One region of the Leuconostoc sp. S50 genome, then DNA from elsewhere that is predicted to be linked to it. Evidence: predicted binding sites of a transcription regulator. Region 1 holds the regulator's gene; the other holds the start of a gene.
What was found. Region 1 encodes LexA, which represses DNA repair genes until DNA is damaged. Its sites were predicted from a motif close to CNAACANNTGTTNG; they were not measured.
Positions count from the first base shown of each region.

Region 2: a site for LexA is predicted at 1,965-1,978, ahead of uvrB (excinuclease ABC subunit UvrB). Genes of this name have one in related genera too.

Region 1 is NZ_JACVUE010000001.1:441,751-449,929, reverse strand. Features, by position in the region: gene IAE53_RS02125 (tRNA1(Val) (adenine(37)-N6)-methyltransferase) at 1-407, opposite strand, end outside; gene IAE53_RS02120 (1-acyl-sn-glycerol-3-phosphate acyltransferase) at 469-1,107, shown strand; gene IAE53_RS02115 (YneF family protein) at 1,117-1,350, opposite strand; gene lexA (transcriptional repressor LexA) at 1,609-2,247, shown strand; gene pyrE (orotate phosphoribosyltransferase) at 2,274-2,909, opposite strand; gene pyrF (orotidine-5'-phosphate decarboxylase) at 2,910-3,605, opposite strand; gene IAE53_RS02095 (dihydroorotate dehydrogenase) at 3,624-4,541, opposite strand; gene carB (carbamoyl-phosphate synthase large subunit) at 4,591-7,770, opposite strand; gene IAE53_RS02085 (carbamoyl phosphate synthase small subunit) at 7,763-8,179, opposite strand, start outside.
Region 2 is NZ_JACVUE010000011.1:36,167-44,345, forward strand. Features, by position in the region: gene uvrB (excinuclease ABC subunit UvrB) at 1-1,897, opposite strand, end outside; gene IAE53_RS09050 (LTA synthase family protein) at 2,001-4,133, opposite strand; gene IAE53_RS09055 (YkuJ family protein) at 4,183-4,446, opposite strand; gene IAE53_RS09060 (lysylphosphatidylglycerol synthase transmembrane domain-containing protein) at 4,451-5,476, opposite strand; gene IAE53_RS09065 (glycosyltransferase family 4 protein) at 5,486-6,493, opposite strand; gene IAE53_RS09070 (glycosyltransferase family 4 protein) at 6,494-7,720, opposite strand; gene IAE53_RS09075 (ABC transporter ATP-binding protein) at 7,894-8,179, opposite strand, start outside.

The DNA.
Region 1 (8,179 bases):
TTAGTGGTGTCATTTAAAGGAAAATAAGGTGGGTTACTCAACACGGTCTCGACCGATCCCGGTTTGATGTCCTCAAAAATATTTTTCATATCCTTTTGCAGTACACTAACACGATCAGACATCCCATTCAAATCAATACTGCGCTGTGCCATGGCTGCCAATTCAGGCTGGATTTCGACTAATGTGACGCGGCCACTCACTTTTGGCGCATAAAATAACCCCACCGCCCCGGTGCCGGCACCCAAATCAACAGCATGTCCCCGTCCTTTACCTTTAACATCTGCAAAATGTGCTAGTAAAATGGCATCAAGTGAATAAGAAAACATATCTGGACTTTGAATAATTCTAATATTTTGAGATGGTAAACCATCAATCCGTTCGCCTGCTGTTAAACTTGGCTCTGTCATTTGCGTTTCTTCCCTTTTCTCGGTAAAATTAAATTTGATTTCGTTTATGAGGTGAATAAATATGAAATTTTACGACTTTCTTCGTGGTGTTGCCGTGGCTATTATTTGGACAATCAACGGTCGCATTACATATATGAACCGTGACAAACTACCTAAAGATGATAATTATGTCTTAGTTGGCCCACATCGTACTTGGTGGGACCCTGTATGGTACGCTGTGGCTGCGTATCCCAAACATTTTATTTTTATGGCCAAGATTGAACTTTTTAAATTTAAACCACTGGCCTGGCTTATTAAATCAGCAGGTGCTTTCCCTGTTGATCGTGAAAACGTTGGTCCTAGTGTCATCAAATATCCAGTTCGTGAGCTGAAAAGTGGTCAAAGATCATTAATCATGTTCCCGTCTGGTTCGCGCCACAGCGATGATTTGAAGTCCGGATCATTGCTAATTGCGCGTATGGCCGGAAAACCAATTGTACCGGCGGTATACCAAGGCCCAGTGAAGTTTAGCCACCTCTTTAAACGCCATAATACCACAATTAATTTTGGAGAGCCAATCTACATTGATCGCGCCGATAAATTGAATGCTGAAAACATCGCCAAATATACAGACATCATGCAATCAGCGTTCGATAAATTAGATGATGAAATTAATCCTGATTGGCACTACATTGATCCTAAAAGAATACAAAAAAAATAAGCGCTAAGCTTATTTTTTTTGCGCATTTGCACTTTGTTGTTTCATTTGAGCCATCATTTGATTCAACTTTTTTTGTGATGGCTTTTGACCCATTGACATCATCATTGACTTCATCATTTCTTCAGAAATTGGTGGATTCTTAGCCAAATAGTTTTTCATTGAACTACGTGCCAAAAAGAAACCACCAGCCAAACCAATCGCCAAGGCCAAAACCGCAATCAAGATTACAAGTCCTGTACTCATGTTTTTTCTCCTCATCGAATGTCTGATAACAATTATATCACAGCCGGTTAGTGCATGCCATCAAAAAAGTGAAGTTAATAAGTTCAAAATTCCAGTTCTTTATACACAGAAAACAAACAGAAATCACGTGGTTTCTACAGAATTTATAAATATTCTTGAATACTTATTTGGTATTTTATAAAATCACGAACACGTGTTTGATTTGTTCGTGTTTTTTGGGTATAATTGAGTTACTAATTATTAAGTAGGAACCCCATCATGGCAATTATTCAAGAAAGCAAACAAATACAAGTCTTAAGATTTATACATGAGGCCCAATCAACTAACGGTTTTCCTCCCACAGTCAGGGAAATTGGTGAGGCCGTTGGATTATCTTCGTCATCTACCATTCATGGCCATATTGAGCGTTTGGTTAAAAAAGGATATCTCTTAAAAGATGCTTCAAAACCAAGAGCACGCGCCATTGAAATCACAGACGCTGGGTTAGAAATGCTAGGTGTTTCAATTACGCCTGGTAAGATTCCTGTTCTCGGTGTTGTGACAGCAGGAACACCAATTTTGGCCGTTGAAGAAGAGGCAACAGAATTTTTCCCCATTCCTGACAATCTAATGCAATTTGATGGTGATTTGTTCATGCTTAATGTTCATGGCGAATCAATGATCAATATTGGTATTTTGGATGGTGACAAAGTCATTGTTCGTCGTCAAGAAAATGCTGATAATGGTGACGTCGTTGTCGCAATGAATGACAATGATGAGGCAACTGTAAAACGCTTTTTCCGTGAAGCAGATCATTATCGATTGCAACCTGAAAATGATGCAATGGCGCCAATTATTTTAAAGCAAGTTACCATTCTCGGTAAAGTTATTGGTCTTTATCGAGACGCAATCTATTAAAAAAATCGACAATATTGTCGATTTTTTTAGTTTACTTGCCATTTTTCAGGTTGCTTTTTCCATTCATTTAATGTTTCAATCTGATCTTCAGCCAAGTCTCCTCGACTAATAGCCAATGTCATCAGCTGTGAATAGGTTGTCAATGATTTAAAAGTTAAATTAGCACTCTCAAAATTTTTTACGCCAGCTAACAGTTCGTATGAAAAAATTGACACAATGCCCAAAACATTACCACCCTCTTTTTCAACTGCTTTTGCTGCAGCCAGGACTGAACCACCCGTTGAAATCAAATCATCAATTAGCACTACTTTGTGATTCGCTACGTTTGCACCCTCTGTCTGGCGACCCGCTCCATGATCTTTTGGTTTTGACCGGACATAAATCATTGGTTTTTCTAATTGATCCGCCACCCATGCTGCGTGCGGAATCCCTGCTGTAGCAACGCCGCCAATAATTTCAACATCAGGGTATTCAGTTTTGATTAATTCTGTTAAACCACTATAAATGTTTTTTCGAACATTTGGAAAACCAATCGTCATGCGATTATCAGTATAAATCGGACTTTTAATACCTGACGCCCATGTGAATGGTGCCTCCGGTGAAAATTTAACTGCACCAATTTCTAGTAAATCATTAGCAACTGCATTTGCATAATCTGTCATTTAAAGACTCCATTCATTCAATACTTGTTGATATGCGGCAACTGGATCACTAGCTTTAGTAATCGAACGACCAACAACCAGTCCCGTTGCACCTAATTGTTTTGCTTTGGCTGGTGTTGTGACACGTTTTTGATCGTTTGCGTTATCCCCAGCTAAACGGATACCAGGCGTAATGGTTAAGAAATCTGATTGCGTGTTAGCTTGTATCATACCAGCTTCTAAAGGTGAACTAATCGTGCCATCCACACCTGCGTTGTCAGCCATTTTTGCTAAGTACAACACACTTTCTGCCAACGTTACTGTCGATTGGGAAATTTCTTGAACGTCAGCTTCAGAAAAAGATGTTAATTGCGTCACTGCTAGTATTTTTAAGTTTTGACCTTTATTAGCAACTGCAGCAGTCATCATCTTAGTCCCGCCGGCCGCATGTAACGTTAAATACTGAACATCTAATTTTGCAATATTGGCAACTGCATGGCCAACAGTGTTGGGAATGTCATAAAGTTTTAAATCTAAAAAGATATCAAATCCCTTTTGGCGTAAATCTCTGACAAAATCCGGTCCTTCTGCAAAAAATAATTCCATACCAACCTTGATTGCCGGCTTTTTGTCTATTTTTTTAAAAGGTTCTAAAAAATTTAGTGCCGTGTTACCATCTGGAAAGTCCAGTGCAATAAAAACTGGTCGATTTATCATGTTTTTTCCCCTTAGTGGTCATCTTTTCTTGAACGTTCGCGTTACTTCTGTCACGTCCGTAAATCCATATTTATCAAGTGCTTTTGGTAATGCTGCAATGATATCTGTCATGATTGTTGGATTTGTCGCAATTGCAGACCCGACTTGCACGGCTGACGCGCCCGCCATCATAAGTTCTAAAGCATCGTCAACCTGCGTAACGCCGCCTACGCCAATAATTGGAATATCAACAGTCTGAGCCGCTTCATAAACAAATCGTACAGCAATCGGATGGATAGCTGTACCTGATAGACCGCCAATTCCTCTTACCAAACTCGGCGCACGCTTAGCCAAATCAAGACTCATCCCGACTAATGTATTGATTAAGACCAATCCATCTGCACCAGCCAATTCAACTGCTTTGACGATTGGTTTAATATCAGTAACATTAGGCGACATTTTGGCATAAATAGGTTTCTTAGTAACTTGGCGCATGGCAGCAATCACTTCAGCAGCAGATTCGGCACTAACACCAAATTCCATACCACCACGATCGACGTTTGGACAAGATAAGTTAACTTCAATCGCTGAAACAGTATCAATGGCATCAAGATATTCTGTTAATCTAACATAATCTTGCACTGTTTCGCCGGCAATTGAAATCATCACCGGTAAATTGCTGTATTTATTCGCTATTTTTGGTAAAAATTCTTTAATGACTTTATTCACACCAGGATTTGCCAAACCGACTGAATTCAAAATGCCAGCTGACGTGTTTACAATCCAAGGTTGAGGATTGCCTATTCTTTCATCCAAAGTGGTTGTTTTAGTAACCAAAGCGCCCAAACGCTCGACTTCGTAGACATCATCAAGTCCATAATACACTGAACCAGATGATGGCATAATGGGATTTTTAAGACTTAAACCAGGTAAGTTGACTGTTAAACGATTATTCATGTTTTCTCCTAATAACAGCTCTCAGGCTGTTTTTATTAGTCCTTTATTATTATTGCATTTCTTTAACTGTAAAGCTACGTGACTCTAGGACTTCCAAAAACGCTTTAACTGTGTCCAGTGCCGTAAACAATGGCACGGCATTTTCGATGGCTGCATTTCGAATCAACCGGCCATCGCTCTCTGCACGTTCATCAGCTTGGGTAGTATTGATGACAATTTGCAACTTTTGTTCACGCAATGCAACAACTGAATTGTTATCAGATTCTGAAATTTTATCTAAGACTTCGACTGGTAACGCATTAGCTGCGAGGTAACTACCTGTACCGGCGGTAGCAAAGATTGCAAATCCAAGATCATTAAATCGTTGCGCTAAGGTCAGCGCCTCTTCCTTGTCAGCATCTGCGACTGTGAAAAGCACGTTACCATACTGCGGTACCTTAATATTTGAAGCAACAAAGGCTTTATACAATGCTTTTGGCAAAGTTGTATCCGACCCCATGACTTCCCCAGTTGACTTCATTTCAGGTCCAAGTAGTGAATCAACATCTGGCAATTTAGTAAATGAAAAGATTGGCGCTTTGACATGAACCATGTCATCGGCTGGCACAAGACCTGTTTCAAATCCCATATCAGCCAATTTTTCACCTAGCATCACACGAGTAGCTAATTGTGCCAATGGCAGATGAGTCACTTTTGAAATAAATGGTACTGTACGCGAGGCACGGGGGTTAACTTCAATCACATAGGCTGTATTTTCGTGGATGACAAATTGCACATTCATTAAGCCAACTGTGTTCAATGATTTAGCTAAGTTAATGGCCGCGTTAACCATTTCATGCTGCACTTTTTGTGACAAATATTGTGGCGGATATACTGACATTGAATCACCAGAATGTACACCGGCACGTTCAATATGCTCCATAATACCAGGAATTACGGCAGTGTCACCATCTGATAAGACATCTACTTCGGCTTCCTGACCAACGAGGTATGAGTCAATCAATACTGGATGATCATTAGAAACTTTGACCGCACGCTGCATATAGTCTTTTAATTCGTCGTCAGATGACACAATTTCCATTGCTCGACCACCCAAAACATAAGATGGTCGGATGAGAACTGGATAACCAATTTCTTGAGCTGCACTCAAAGCATCAGCAACAGTTGTAGCTGTTTTACCCACTGGTTGTGGTAATGCGAGTTGTTTAATCACTTGATCAAATGCTTCACGATCTTCAGCACGATTTAAATCTTCAACCGTTGTCCCCAAAATCTGAACACCATTATCAGTGAGAGGTTGCGCCAAATTAATAGCAGTTTGCCCACCAAATTGCACGACGACACCAATAGGCTGTTCTAAATCTATCACATTCAAAACATCTTCTAATGTTAAAGGTTCAAAATACAATTTATCAGACACAGAAAAATCCGTTGAAACCGTTTCAGGATTAGAATTCATAATAATCGCTTCATATCCTGCGCGCTGAATTGCTTTCACCGCATGTACAGTTGCGTAATCAAATTCCACACCTTGACCAATTCTAATGGGACCTGACCCTAAAACAATCACACTTTTTTTATCAGAAACAACTGATTCATTTTCTTTTTCATAGGTAGCATAGTAATATGGTGTTTTCGATTCGAATTCAGCCGCTACGGTGTCAACCATTTTATACACAGGTAACAAGTGATTTGAATGGCGAAGTTGTCGTATTTCTGACATTGACTGGTGCCAAATTTTTGCAATCGTGGCATCAGCAAAGCCATTCTTTTTAGCATACTGCAAGTAATCAACATCATTGACATGCTCTGCCAATTCTTGCTCAATTTCAATAATATGCAATACTTTATCTAAGAAAAATTCATCAATCAAGGTTTTATCATGAATGGCTTCAAGCGAAATACCGCGACGTAATAGTTCGGCAATCATAAATAAACGATCATCTCGCGCTGGCATAAGTGCTTGCATCAACGCTTCATCTGACAAATTATCAAATGTCACATCATCGAGTCCAACAGCACCAATTTCCAAAGAACGAACAGCCTTTAACAAAGCTTCTTCCATGTTACGACCAATAGCCATAACTTCTCCTGTCGCCTTCATTTGAGTGCCAAGTCGACGATCAGCTGAACTAAATTTATCAAACGGCCAACGCGGAATTTTCACAACGACATAGTCTAATGCTGGTTCAAATTCTGCTTTCGTTGTACCAGTAACAGGATTGATAATTTCATCTAGTGTCAAACCAACTGCAATTTTGGCAGCCATCTTAGCAATAGGATAACCAGTTGCTTTTGAAGCCAAAGCAGATGATCTTGAAACACGTGGGTTAACCTCAATGATGTAATATTTGTAGGACTTCGGATCTAACGCCATCTGAATATTAACGCCGCCCTCAATTTTTAGAGCACGAATAATTTTCAAAGCTGCGTCACGCATCATTTGAACTTCACGGTCCGATAAAGTTTGAACTGGCGCCGTCACAATTGAATCGCCCGTATGAATACCGACTGGATCAAAATTTTCCATTGAAGCCACTACCAACGCATTGTCATGTGCATCGCGCATCACTTCAAATTCAATTTCCTTGAAACCAGCAATTGAGCGCTCAATCAAAACTTGTGTGACTGGAGACAACTCCAAGCCATTGGCCGAGATCGCTAGTAACTCTGAATGGTTTTCTGCAATTCCACCACCAGTTCCGCCTAAAGTATACGCAGGACGGACAATAACAGGATAACCATGTTCATCAGCAAATGCGATAGCTTCGTCAACCGTTGTAGCAATTGTTGATTCTGGAATTGGTTCATGAAGTCGTTCCATTAAATCTTTAAATTCTTCACGATCTTCAGCTTCTTCAATAGCCGACAGCTTGGTGCCCAATAGTTCAATATTTAAGTCATCTAAAATGCCCGCTTCGGACAGGTCCTTAGCCATATTTAAGCCTGTTTGACCGCCTAATGTTGGTAAAATTGCGTCTGGTCGTTCTTTACGCAAAATACGTTCGATAAAATCTAGTGACAATGGTTCGATATACACTTTATCAGCAATTTCTGAGTCAGTCATGATTGTTGCTGGATTAGAATTTACCAGAATAACATCATAACCTTCCTCTTTCAAACTCAAAGCAGCTTGTGTACCCGAATAGTCAAATTCAGCTGCTTGCCCAATCACAATGGGACCTGAACCAATGACCAACACTTTTTTGATGTCGCTACGTTTAGGCATTTTGAGTTGTCTCCTTTTTTGCATCTGCAATCATTGTTAGAAAATCGTCAAACAAGTATTCTGCATCATGTGGACCAGGTGCAGCATCAGGATGGAACTGAACCGAGAAAGCGTGATGCTTTTTCAAACGCAAACCTTCGATCGTGTGGTCGTTAATTTCTTCATGCGTCACCACTAAATCAGTATTAGCAAGGCTATCACGGTCAACGGCGTAACCATGATTTTGCGAAGTGAAGTCCAGACGTTCTTTTGATAAATGACGGACAGCGTGGTTAAAGCCCCGATGACCAAATTTTAATTTATAGGTTTCTGCACCGTTTGCAAGGGCAAATAGCTGATGTCCTAAGCAAATTCCCATCAACGGTACCTTCTCTTCTAGCGCTTGAATCGTTGGAATAGCATAGGCAGC
Region 2 (8,179 bases), on a different contig from region 1:
CCTGTTGCTCATCTGCTGGCAAATCATCAAATGCCACTTGCGTCAAATCAACTGCTTTGTCATCCGAAACAGCAGCATGCGTAATCGAAATCAGATCCCTAATTTCCTTTTTAATGGTCTTTGGCGTAATACCATGCGCTTCATTATATGCCATCTGTATCTCACGACGTCGACTTGTTTCTGCCATTGCCTCTGCCATCGACGCGGTGGTTTTATCGGCATACATGATGACATGACCATTTTCGTTACGTGCTGCACGACCAATAGTTTGAATCAATGAGCGTGGATTACGCAAAAAGCCTTCCTTATCCGCATCTAAAATGGCCACCAAGGACACTTCAGGCACGTCAATACCTTCACGTAACAAGTTAATACCAATTAAAACATCGTACTTTCCTAAACGCAAATCACGAATAATTTCTGTTCTCTCTAACGTCTTGATGTCGGCATGTAAGTATGCAACTTTAATGCCCAAATCTTTCAAGTAATCAGTTAAATCTTCTGCCATTCGCTTAGTAAGTGTCGTAATAAAAACACGTTCATCACGTTTCGATCGCAAATTAATTTCGCCTACTAAGTCATCAATTTGACCCATAACTGGGCGTACTTCAACCTCGGGATCGAGCAGACCAGTTGGGCGAATAATCTGCTGTGCAATATGCTCTGGTGCTACACGGTTCATTTCATAATCACCCGGTGTGGCTGACATGTAAATGATTTGATTAACATGTTGCTCAAATTCCGGTAGTGTCAATGGTCGATTATCTAAAGCACTTGGCAATCGAAAACCATAGTTAACCAATGTCTCCTTACGTGCCTTGTCACCATTAAACATGCCTCTCACCTGTGGCATTGTCACATGGCTTTCATCCACTACGATGAGAAAATCATCTGGGAAAAAATCTAGGAGTGTAAATGGCGGTTCTCCAGCTTGTCGACCATCCATCCAACGTGAATAGTTTTCAATACCACCAACAAATCCCATTTCTTCAAGCATTGCTAAATCATATTCCGTGCGCTGTTTAATCCGTTGTGCCTCGATTAATTTGCCTTCTTTTTCAAATTTTGTCACTTGTTCATTCATTTCTTGGCGAATGCCTTCAAGCGCGACACGCATTTGATCGTCGTCTGTCATAAAGTGCTTAGCAGGAAAAATAGCAACATGTTCACGTTCTGACACTGTTTCACCCGTTAAGGAATTAATTTCTCGAATACGATCAACTTCATCCCCAAAAAATTCTACGCGTAACGCCATCTCATCTTGTGAGGCTGGGAAAATCTCGACAACATCACCCCGCACTCGGAAAGTACCACGATGAAAATCAATATCATTACGAGTAAATTGAACGTCAATCAGGTCACGCATCAGCTGGTCGCGACCATACTCATAGCCCACCCGTAAACTAATCACATGATCTTTATATTGATGTGGATCTCCCAATCCGAAAATTGAACTGACAGAAGCCACCACAATGGTATCGCGTCGTTCCAACAGTGCGCTTGTTGCTGAGTTACGCAATTTATCAATCTCATCATTGACAGCGGAATCTTTCTCAATAAAAGTATCAGAACTTGGTACATAAGCTTCCGGCTGATAATAATCATAGTAGGATACGAAATATTCAACAGCATTATTTGGAAAAAATTCTTTTAATTCGCTATAAAGTTGTCCTGCCAATGTTTTATTATGGCTGAGCACTAATGTTGGTCTTTGCGCATCCTTAATAACATTGGAAATAGTAAAGGTTTTACCGGTTCCCGTAGCGCCAAGTAGAATTTGTTCCTTTACATTATTATGTAAGCCACTGACTAGCTGCTCGATGGCTTGCGGCTGATCACCGGTTGGTTTATATTTTGAGACCACTTCAAATTCATGATCTGTTTGGTGTTCAATCATATTATTTTCTCTTTTCGTCACCTTGTCACTATTTTTTGAGACAATCTTGTTTCATTATATCAAAAAACGAACAAATGTTCTAGTTGAACCTTGTTCGCCATTCTTACTTATCTGAACTCTCATTTTTTAACTCAGGAGCATCTGTGACATAATCGCTTAATGTTGATTTTCCCTTATTTTGGGCCAAAATACTTGATGGATTACTCTTTTGCGCCTTTTTCAACGCTGCTAGACCAGCAGACTTCTTGTAATTATAATCCTTTTTGTTTACCGCATGGAAGTCTGACCGCGATGTATCAAATCGCAACAAATCACCAGTAATAACATCATCTGAATAGCCAAGCACTTTCGTAGCATAATCGGACATTGTTTTAGCAACTTTTTTGAGTTGCTTATCCGAACTCTCTGTCACCTGCTGGCCTGTTTGGGTGTTGAAATATTGATTATTAAACTTGGTATAAGTTGGCGTGATCCAATCACCATCTCGGAAAACAACCTTGCCTTTATAATCATTCGATAACATATCTTGTCCAAACATGGTCATGCCATCATCTGGCACACCCAATAAGTCCAGCAAAGTTGGCATCATATCAATTTCACCACCATAGGTATGATCAATGCCACCTTTCAAACCTGTTGCATGAATCATAAATGGCACCTTTTGGAAATTAGCTAAATCGTAATTTGTCACCTTATCTTTGCCAAGTAATTGTGCAATTGCTGGCTGATGGTTCTCGGAAATACCATAGTGATCACCATAAAGCACAAACACTGAATTATTGTAGAGACCAACTTTCTTAAGGTATGCCATTAACTCACCAAAGGACTGATCCAAATAATGCGCGGTTTGAACATAACCATCAACCGTGTTATCTCCTGTTTTGGTAGCTGGAAAATCAATATTTTGCTTATCTAGATCGTATGGATAATGATTAGTAACTGTGATTAACTTTGCATAAAATGGTTGTGGTAATTGTTCAATATATTGCGCACTGTCCCTTAAGAATATCTTATCCTTCATACCGTAACCAACATTATAATTTGCTTTGTTGGCGTTAGGGTAATAAGATTTTGAAAAGAAATAATCATAGCCAAATGACTTGTAGGTATTGTCTCGGTTCCAAAAACTAGCAACATCCCCATGGAAAGCAGCCGTCGTATAACCACGTTGCCCCAAAATAGCTGGCAGTGACTCAAACGTATTATTAGTACCATATTTAACCATTGCGGAACCAGTTGCCAAACCAAACAATGAATTCTCTTGCATCATTTCGGCATCAGAAGTTTTACCTTGTCCCACTTGATTATAAAAGTTATCAAAACTCAACGTATTTTGGTCATGATAAAACTTATTCAAATTAGGCGTTACTTCTTGACCGTCAACTTTATAATCAATCAAAAATTGTTGGAATGACTCCAAATGAATCATAAAGACATTTTTGCCTTTTTGCGTGCCATAATATTGAATATTGTCTGGTAATTTTTGCGTTGCAACGAACTTTTTAACTTTTGCCAAATCGGTTGGCTTAGCACGCTTTCGACTTTCTGTCTGATTATAAGTTTGAACGGCATTGAACACAGCGTATTCATTCAACCCAAGATATTTAACAATGTAATTATTATCAAACGAACGCGTCAATAATCCTGAACGATTCGTTGACGCAATACCATAGTCAACAAACATTAAGATCACACCGAAAAGTGTTGTCAAAATGGCAAATTTTTTCTGAACACCCTTTCGATCAATTGTTAACTGCTTAAAGATGACCAGCGCAATCAAAATAATGATATCTATAAAAACTAAATAATCCGTCCAATGAATAATTGCAGCGATAGATTTACCAAGATTATTCCCGGTTGAACTGCCCGACCCTAAAATTCCCATCGATAGAAAGTCAGAAAATTCTCGATAATACAACATGTTTGCAAACAGCCAAGCAGATTGAATTAAATTGAAAATAATCGCCAACCAGTAACTCAATGCGCCACGAAAATAGAGAGCGATACTAATAAAGATAATAGCCGTTGGAATTGGATTTAAAAACAACAAAAATTGCTGCGTTGCGCCTTCCGCACCCAAGTTAAAGTTCATATGATACTCGGCAAACATTTTCAGCCAAACCAACATCACATTCAGAATAAAAAACCAAACGATGGGTGCCGATGTATCCATCGTACGTTTTATTTGTCGCCACCATGTTTTAGGACTAGAAATTAATTTTAATAAACGTTTCATTGTCGTCAACGCACTCCTTGCTAAATTAAGAAAATTGCTTGGTGCTCTCCTAATAAATTAGTTTAAAATCATGTAGCACATCATAAACTTCAATCGCTACGAGATCAATATCATCAAATTGGAATTGTCGCACCTCTCGATGCTCTCGAACTGTCCATATTTGTGTTAACTGGTCATAAGTGACCTGTAACGCTTCAATGCCAAATGCGTCAAAACGACGAATTTGAACAGCATTATCGGTTGAATCAATCATCGCTCGCAGTCGACTTAAGATTTGCTTCAAATCACTTGTATGACGTCCGTCATTGTCCATGTTCTTACCTCACATTTTTTCGTGCTGGTATTATATATGCAATGATACCAGCAAATATGCCAAAATAATACGTAATTAATCGCCAAATTAAAATGACTAGAATCAATGTTGCTGAATTTTTAACGAATGGTGAAAACAATAACTGAAAACTCAATTCCGCGCCGCCAACGCCACCGGGAATAGGAAACAACGAAATCACCATAACAATCATGATGTTCATAGTGACTATCAACCAAGGATTTACCGACGCATAACCAAAGGCACGGATAACAAAATAAGGAATTAAATAAAAAACAATCAACTGCATCATTGTCAGTATTGATGAACCAACTAATGATTGCCAACTACTAATAACTCGTCGTGACTCTTCATGAAAGTTATCAATTTTTTGTTTTGTCGTTGCAATAACACTCTCAAACCGTTGCTTTGACATAATGCGCTTAAATAGTGGAGCTACAAAATCAACTAGACGTAAAGTCAAAGATGGCCAAAACATCACCAAGGCAATGCCCATAATAACAACCGCGTGAATAGCAATCGCAAATGGAATGAAAGTCGCAAAGGTTGGCGCAACTTGTGAATAGATAAATGTATCTGCTGCAACATAACCCACTATAAAGAATAGCACGACAACAACTTGATAGACTAAAAATTTCATCAAAATGACAGACATTGCCCGACCAGATTCAACACCAGCTCTTGCTAAACCATACAATTGTGCTGGTTGTCCACCAGTTGCAAAAGGCGTCACGCCTGTACCCAATAAGTTCAATAAAGGCACTCGTAATAAAGCAAAAAAGGAAGTGTTTTTTCGGTCTGTTTTGTTCAATAGCACTCTTGTTGCCGCGGCTTCAAAGGCAATTGAAACGATCATCATCAAGAGACCACCCACTAACCAACGCCAATCAAGATGTTTCAATGCTTCTTCAAGTTGCTTTCCTCTGCCACGTAATTCCCGCGTTAAAAAATAGATGACACCCGCGGTTAAAACGGTCACAATAATGATTGATAATCTATCGCGTTTTAACATTGTTAAGACTCACTTCCCCAATAAACTCGTGTAAACAGCTTTTAACTGTTGACCAATTTCCGGTAAATTACGAGCTTTTGCTAATTGATACCCCTCATCTCGCAAATCTGCTAATTCACCATTTAAAATTTGTTGCATTTTATATTCAAACTCATCAAAATTGCGGGCTTTGTAACTATTTTTGCCATCTTGTAGCCAATTGTGATAAACCGGAATGTCGCGCACCAATACGTTTTGCTTTGAAGCTAATGCTTCGAGCACAACAATGCCTTCAGTTTCTTCATAGGATGGATATAAAAATAAATCAGCACCTTGAAAGGCACCACGAATCACATCACCAGTAATATAACCTGGAAAAATTAAATTTCGTGGATGATCGCCTTTAATGAGGCGACTAATTTTGCCCGGGACTAATCTCAAATCAGTATAACCAAACCAAATGAACACATATTCAGGGTGACGCTTTGCTAATTCAACAAAATCCAAAATACCTTTTCGCTCAAAAAATAGTCCAACACTCATGACAACTTTCTGTTCATCCGATAGATCAAAGTAATCTCTGAATTGACGGATTTTTTCGTCATCGTGTGCATATTTTTCAAGAGCTATGCCATTTGATATTGGCATAATGGGTTGACTCAGACGATAGCCGCGCAAAAGTTGCTTAGAATAAGGTGTTGGCGTGATGATCGCATCAGCTTTGGAATACAACGAGACAAGATAACGCTTAAACAGAGGCGCAATCATATTAGAGCCAATAAATGAATTACGAAAATCTTCATAGGTAGAGTGACCATGATAAACCACTTTTTTCCCTGACTTATGCGCTTTATTAACCATGTGATGGCTCTCAACACCATAAGTGTTAATGTGCAAAATATCATAATCTGTTGATTTAGGGTCAGTTGTGACAACCACGTCAGTATGTGACAGCGCCTCTTGTTGCAACTTTAAGGCACGACCAATACCAGATTTTGCAATTAACTTTTGATTTTCAAAGTAAAGTAAAACTTTCAATTAATTTCTCCTAAATGGATTGCGTAAGATACGCTTCATATATCCCACCTCTTCATCATTGGGATACTCATCATCGACATCATCAGCATGGTAGTCGGCCAAAATATCTTGATAAAACGCTAAAACACGTTCCGCAAATTTTGTCGCATCAACATCTTTCATTTTGGCTTGACGTACTTGCTCATCTGCCGACGAATTCGGGCGTTCAAGATATTTTTGAACCGCTGCTAACAATTCATCATAATCACTGACTAAGGTTCCAATCGCTTCATTATCAACTAAATTATCCAGATATGGGGAATGAATCGCCACAAAAGGACGATTGGCTGCCATGGCTTCAATAAATGTCAAACCTTGCGTTTCTGTGTCCGATGAACTGACGAATACATCTGCCATTTGGTAATAATCACCAATATCTTCGTGATTAACCATTCCTGTAAAAATAACTTTGTCATCTAATTCAAGCTCCGCAACTTGCTCAAACAAAGATTTTCTAGCCGGTCCATCACCGGCAATGACCAAACGCGCATCCGGCATCACTTGCAGCAACTCCGAAAACATCGAAATCGTCATAGCAACATTTTTTTCAAAAGCCAATCGACCCAAAGACAGAATAATTGGCTGTGTGTCATAAAAATGATAGTTTTGACGTAAATTAATCTGCGTGGCACGGTGTTTTGGTAAGGATACTCCTGTTGGTATGATACGCATTGGCGCTGTAATACCATAACGAATGAGTGTATCTTGCACTAATTTAGAAGGCGCAATGACACCAGCCATACCAATCATATAAGCCTTCATAATGCGACCCACACCATTTGGTCCAATCAGCATACCTTTAGCAAAATAATGCGTGTAATCTTCATACATCGTATGATACGTATGAACAGCCGGAATTTTGAGTTGTCGCGCCACAAATTTACCTAATAAACCGAGTGAAAATTCAGTTTGTGTGTGTACAATATCAAGCTGGACTGACTTAGCTATTTCAACCGCTTGAATTAGGCCACGAAAAGCCAAGCGTCGGTCTTTAAAGCCAAGATATGGCACACTTGAAAAACGATAAATGTGTGGTTCAAATTTATTTTTGGGCACTTTTGGATCCGTCGAAGTAAATATGTATACCTGATGTCCTTGAGCTTCTAATGCCTCTTTTAAAGTTTTGATTGAGGTCGCAACCCCACTGACTTGTGGGAAATACGTGTCCGTAAACAAACCAATGTTCATTGTCTCCTCCAAAAATTAAACGCACGTTAAACGTGCATACGAAACGCAATAGTAATAGTATAACATTTTAAGCGTTTTCCTTCCAATAGCGGCCCGCTTTTTAGCAGTGATTATTATCATTTTTTCTTCTAATGAAAAGCCACTAATTTTTCGAAATTAGTGGCTAAAATTATTTATTCAAATACCATTTGATTATGATACAGTTCGGCGTAAAAACCACCTTCAGCAACTAGTGCTTCGTGGGAACCTTCTTCAATAACTTGACCATCCTTCAAAACCACAATCTTATCTGCACCCAAAATTGTTTTCAAGCGATGTGCAATCACAAAACTGGTCCGTCCAGCAATGACATTATCCATTGCTGCTTGAATTCTTGCTTCTGTAACTGTATCAACGTTTGAGGTCGCTTCATCCAAAATTAAAAATGATGGATTTGTCAAAATTGTTCTTGCGATTGAT